DNA from 2 places in the Virgibacillus dakarensis genome. Region 1 is predicted to be linked to the other one. Evidence: a T-box and tRNA genes for the amino acid it is inferred to sense, from the RefSeq annotation. Region 1 holds a T-box; the other holds one or more tRNA genes.
The links. A T-box is a leader RNA that pairs with one kind of tRNA and senses whether it is charged. The one in region 1 lies ahead of alaS (alanine--tRNA ligase), so its partner is inferred to be a tRNA-Ala.
Positions count from the first base shown of each region.

Region 2: it has a tRNA-Ala gene. The T-box ahead of alaS (alanine--tRNA ligase) is inferred to sense a tRNA for this amino acid. The anticodon was not compared.

Region 1 covers NZ_LT732553.1:1,652,589-1,655,745, forward strand. Annotated here, with positions in the region: gene alaS (alanine--tRNA ligase) at 1-1,494, opposite strand, end outside; T-box leader at 1,551-1,771, opposite strand; gene CZ382_RS08405 (AI-2E family transporter) at 1,818-2,885, opposite strand; gene CZ382_RS08410 (hypothetical protein) at 2,928-3,122, opposite strand.
Region 2 covers NZ_LT732554.1:1,065,892-1,069,048, reverse strand. Annotated here, with positions in the region: rRNA gene CZ382_RS14940 (23S ribosomal RNA) at 1-1,789, opposite strand, end outside; tRNA gene CZ382_RS14935 (tRNA-Ala) at 1,869-1,941, opposite strand; tRNA gene CZ382_RS14930 (tRNA-Ile) at 1,958-2,034, opposite strand; rRNA gene CZ382_RS14925 (16S ribosomal RNA) at 2,140-3,157, opposite strand, start outside.

The DNA.
Region 1 (3,157 bases):
AGGGGTTTCTCTTAAAAACAGCATGATTTTCTCGCCGGATTTTGCGGTATCAATCAATGCATTTCCATTTATCATCGTTTCGATCGTCGTTTCTGTTGCTAATCGATCATATCCGACAAATTCACTTTCCACATCTATTTTACTTAACATCTCATCCTGCACTTGCATCGAATCTGCCTTTTGCCTGGCGTTTCGTGCCCGTTCCCGTTGTCCGTCCATTTCCTCCTGAAAACCGGCTTCATCAATCGTGAATCCTTCTTCTTCCACGTACTCTTCGGTTAGTTCCTTAGGAAAGCCGTACGTGTCATACAATCGGAACACTTCTTTACCTGGAAATACGGTACTGCCATTTTCCTTTTCTTTTTGGATAATGGCAGTCAAGATTTCCAAGCCATCGTGCAATGTTTCGTGAAAACGTTCTTCCTCCGTTTTAATGACTGTCTCAATATAGTCCTTTTGTTGTAAAACCTCCGGATAGAAGTCCTTCATAATTTTTCCGACCGTCGCTACTAGCTTGTACATAAATGGTTTATCAATGCCAATTTGTTTGGCAAACCGGACTGCTCTTCTTAACAATCGACGTAAAACATATCCTCTTCCTTCATTGGATGGCAAAGCATTATCCCCGATTGCAAAAGCAACTGTCCGAATGTGATCGGCAATAACTTTATAAGCCGTATCACTTGCTTCGGCTTTGCCATATGGAATGTTGGCCAGCTCTTCAATCTTGTTTATAATCGGCATAAACAAATCCGTTTCAAAGTTTGTTGGTGCGTCCTGGATAACGGAAACCATCCGCTCCAGACCCATTCCAGTATCGATATTCTTTTTAGGAAGCGGTGTGTACGTATCATCAGGATTATGATTAAACTGGGAAAATACCAAGTTCCAAACCTCCAAATAACGGTCATTTTCCCCGCCTGGATATAATTCAGGATCGCTTGGATCGTTCCCGTACTTTTCTCCGCGATCATAGAAAATCTCGGTATTCGGTCCACTCGGTCCTTCGCCGATGTCCCAAAAATTTTCCTCAAGACGGATGATGCGTTCTTTCGGAAGTTTAATGTCATGAAGCCAAATATCGTAAGCTTCATCATCTTCCGGATGGACGGTTACCGATAGTAATTCCGGGTCAAACCCAATCCATTTTTCAGCGGTTAAAAATTCCCATGCCCACTCGATTGCTTCTTTTTTAAAGTAATCCCCAATGGAGAAATTGCCAAGCATTTCAAAAAACGTATGATGTCTTGCGGTAAACCCTACGTTTTCAATATCATTTGTCCGGATTGCTTTTTGTGCATTGACAATTCTTGGATTATCCGGGATAACACTTCCATCAAAATATTTTTTTAATGTTGCGACTCCACTATTGATCCAAAGTAATGTTGGATCATTTTTTGGAACTAATGAAGCACTTGGTTCAATACGATGCCCTTTTTCTTTAAAGAAATCCAGGAAAAGCTTACGTACCTGCTCTGATTTTAATTGTTTCATCTTACTTTCCTCCGTATCCAACTTTTTATTAAAACAAAAAATCCCATCTCTGCAGATGCAGGGACGAGATGCTCGCGGTACCACCCTAATTATAAACGATTATAATACACGAATTTATTCGCTTATCACTTTTCACGATAACGGCGTGGGTACCGGCGGGGGTTACCCGCACTCCAGTTTAGCTTCCATGAGCCTCTTCCAAGGATTCCTCGCAGCTAATGGAATCCATCTCTTGTAGATTCGGGTTTCATGTACTTGGAACTTTCAGCGTGTTCATTATTATACAAGTAGTCACCATATAATATAAAAATTCCAGGCAAATGTCAACGATGTGCTTTTACCCTGATAATATAGGTTACAATAACCTTTAAAATCGTTAGACTCGGTACAGCTACTATCATACCGATTACCCCACCCAATTCGCCGCCTAAAAGCAGGGCAAAAATAATCGCGATTGGATGGATAGCAATACTTTTTCCAACAATGTAAGGCGATAATAAATTGCTTTCAATCAGCTGGATCACAAATATAGCCAGTAATACAAAAATAATTAATTTTGCAGACATCGTAAAGGTGATGGCAACTGCTGGTATCGCCCCTATGATTGGTCCAAAATATGGAATAATATTCGTTAATCCCATAATAATGGCAAGTAATAAGGCGTATTTAATGTGTAAAAGCTGAAAAATGACAAACGTCGCCAGACTTACAAATAAGCAAACAATCAATTGTCCGCGGATGTAGTTTCCCAGACTTTTATCAATCGCATGGCATACAACACTTGTATCTTTATGATATTTTACTGGTACCCATCTTTTCACATAGGCTTTTATTTTCGTGAAATCCTTTAAAAAGTAAAACACTAAAACAGGGATCACCGTAAGAAATATGATCATATCAAAGATCTTTGTGAACCCGGCAACCAGTCTCCCAAGCAAATTCTCCATTGATGCTTCGATACCGGCGATTAACTGATCCATCTTATCGTGTACCACTTCAGGCAAAAAAGATGTATATTCGTATAACCGGTAAATTAAATCCTGATACATATTTGTTAATTCTGGCAGCTGTTCGGTCAAATCATTAAGCTGATGAATGACTGCAGGGTATACCCGATAAATCAAATAGCCTGCGCCGCCAAAAAATAATAGATAAATCAATAAAATGGCAATACCCTTTGGGACACGATAAGTGTGTATTTTTTTAACAACAGGATATAAAAGATAGGCGATGAAACAGGAAATGATAAAAGGAGCAAGAAGATGCCAAAGAAAAGAGAAAACGGCTCCATAGATCGGAAACAGTTTAACAAGCAAATAGATGAATAAAAATACAAAGATACCGGTGATGATCCAATAAAGAAAAGGCAGTGGAGATTTTTCCTTAAACATCGTTTGTGCTCCTTCGCATGAAAATGGATTTGTAACGAAGCACTACCACTGTATTCTTCTTTCATCATCGGTAAATAAATCATTCAAGGAACTCAATGAACCATCCGCTTCAATCTGGTGTACTGCCAATTCATTGTTGTCCGAGATCGATAGTTCTATAAAACAATTCCAGCAATAATACTGCTGTGAACCAATTTTCCCAATATCTTTTCCTCTACAATTCGGGCATTGTAACATAGCTAATGCACCTCTCTGGCAAAAATAACATTATT
Region 2 (3,157 bases), on a different contig from region 1:
AAACCTTAGGCATTCGGTGAAAGAGATTCTCACTCTTTTTTCGCTACTCATACCGGCATTCTCACTTCCAAGCGCTCCACCAGTCCTCACGGTCTGACTTCGCAGCACTTGGAACGCTCTCCTACCATCACAGAAGTCAGATATCAGAAACCAGATGTCAGATTTACTTTAAACCCATTTTTGGATCATTGAATAAAGTTGCTTTCCTAAATCATCATACTGGTTAAACAATTCCTCGAAAGTCTCATTGTTGATATATTGAAGATCCTTAGATAATTCTAATAAAACCTTTACCTCATCTTTAGACCCCTGTGCTATCAACAAAAACCTTTTAAAATCAGCAATCGTACTTTTCTTACCATACCCTTCAGCAATATTTACGGGTATGGAAGTAGCTGCTCTTCTTAATTGACTTCCAAGTTCATACTTTTCGAAGTCTGGAAATTCTAGGGTGATTTGATGAACTTGTAACGCAAGCCGATAAGAGATTTTATAAACTCTTAATTCTTGGTAACTTTTTATCATCTTCTATTCACTCTCTTTTTCCGACTTCCGGCCTCTGATATCTGACCTCTGGATCCGCAGCTTCGGTGATACGTTTAGCCCCGGTATATTTTCGGCGCAGTGTCACTCGACCAGTGAGCTATTACGCACTCTTTAAATGATGGCTGCTTCTAAGCCAACATCCTGGTTGTCTGGGCAACGCCACATCCTTTTCCACTTAACGTATACTTGGGGACCTTAGCTGGCGGTCTGGGCTGTTTCCCTTTCGACTATGAACCTTATCACCCATAGTCTGACTCCCAAGGGGAAGTAGCTGGCATTCGGAGTTTGACTGAATTCGGTAACCCGGTGAGGGCCCCTAGTCCAATCAGTGCTCTACCTCCAGTACTCGCTATCCTTGAGGCTAGCCCTAAAGCTATTTCGGAGAGAACCAGCTATCTCCGTGTTCGATTGGCATTTCACCCCTACCCACACCTCATCCCCGCATTTTTCAACATACGTGGGTTCGGGCCTCCAGTCAGTGTTACCTGACCTTCACCCTGGACATGGGTAGATCACACGGTTTCGGGTCTACGACCGCATACTCATTCGCCCTGTTCAGACTCGCTTTCGCTGCGGCTCCGTGTCTTCCACTTAACCTTGCATACGATCGTAACTCGCCGGTCCATTCTACAAAAGGTACGCCGTCACACATCAATGTGCTCCGACTACTTGTAAGCGCACGGTTTCAGGTTCTCTTTCACTCCCCTCCCGGGGTGCTTTTCACCTTTCCCTCACGGTACTGGTTCACTATCGGTCACTAGGGAGTATTTAGCCTTGGGAGATGGTCCTCCCGGATTCCGACGGAATTCCACGTGTTCCGCCGTACTCAGGATCCACTCCGGAGGAAATGCCTTTTCAACTACAGGGCTCTTACCTGCTTTGGCTGATCGTTCCAGATCGATTCGTCTAACACATTTCTTGATAACTCCTGGTGGAGTGTCCTACAACCCCAAAAGGCAAGCCTTTTGGTTTGGGCTGTTTCCGTTTCGCTCGCCGCTACTCAGGAAATCGCGTTTGCTTTCTCTTCCTCCGGGTACTGAGATGTTTCAGTTCCCCGGGTCTGCCTCCTGTATCCTATGTATTCAGATACAGGTACTGCTCCATTACGAGCAGTGGGTTCCCCCATTCGGAAATCCCCGGATCGCAGTCTACTTACGACTCCCCGAGGCATATCGGTGTTAGTCCCGTCCTTCTTCGGCTCCTAGTGCCAAGGCATCCACCGTGCGCCCTTCTTCACTTAACTATTTTCTAAGCTCTAAAAACGCTATTACGTTTGATGTCGTTGTTTGTCTTTCTCTTATTTAGTTTTCAAGGTACAAAAATGGAGCCTAGCGGGATCGAACCGCTGACCTCCTGCGTGCAAAGCAGGCGCTCTCCCAGCTGAGCTAAGGCCCCGTGACTCTCTTATAGATGGTGGGCCTGAGTGGACTCGAACCACCGACCTCACGCTTATCAGGCGTGCGCTCTAACCAGCTGAGCTACAGGCCCATCCATATGTTATATAGAAAGAGAAATTACTCTCTCAAAACTGAACTAAACAACCCAGTATGGCTTATGAAAGATGACTCTTTCACGTTCCGTAGTTATCCTTAGAAAGGAGGTGATCCAGCCGCACCTTCCGATACGGCTACCTTGTTACGACTTCACCCCAATCATTGGCCCCACCTTCGGCGGCTGGCTCCAAATGGTTACCTCACCGACTTCGGGTGTTGCCAACTCTCGTGGTGTGACGGGCGGTGTGTACAAGGCCCGGGAACGTATTCACCGCGGCATGCTGATCCGCGATTACTAGCGATTCCGGCTTCATGCAGGCGAGTTGCAGCCTGCAATCCGAACTGGGAATGGTTTTATGGGATTTGCTTCACCTTGCGGCTTCGCTGCCCTTTGTTCCATCCATTGTAGCACGTGTGTAGCCCAGGTCATAAGGGGCATGATGATTTGACGTCATCCCCACCTTCCTCCGGTTTGTCACCGGCAGTCACCTTAGAGTGCCCAACTGAATGCTGGCAACTAAGATCAAGGGTTGCGCTCGTTGCGGGACTTAACCCAACATCTCACGACACGAGCTGACGACAACCATGCACCACCTGTCTCTCTGTCCCCGAAGGGAACACGCTATCTCTAGCGCTAGCAGAGGATGTCAAGACCTGGTAAGGTTCTTCGCGTTGCTTCGAATTAAACCACATGCTCCACCGCTTGTGCGGGCCCCCGTCAATTCTTTTGAGTTTCAGCCTTGCGGCCGTACTCCCCAGGCGGAGTGCTTAATGCGTTAACTTCAGCACTAAGGGGCGGAAACCCCCTAACACCTAGCACTCATCGTTTACGGCGTGGACTACCAGGGTATCTAATCCTGTTCGCTCCCCACGCTTTCGCACCTCAGCGTCAGTTACAGACCAGAGAGTCGCCTTCGCCACTGGTGTTCCTCCACATCTCTACGCATTTCACCGCTACACGTGGAATTCCACTCTCCTCTTCTGCACTCAAGTCCTCCAGTTTCCAATGACCGCTCGCGGTTGAGCCGCGAGATTTCACATCAGACTTAAAAGACCGCCTGCGCGCGCTTTACGCCCAATAATTCCGGACAACGCTTGCCCCCTACGTATTACCGCGG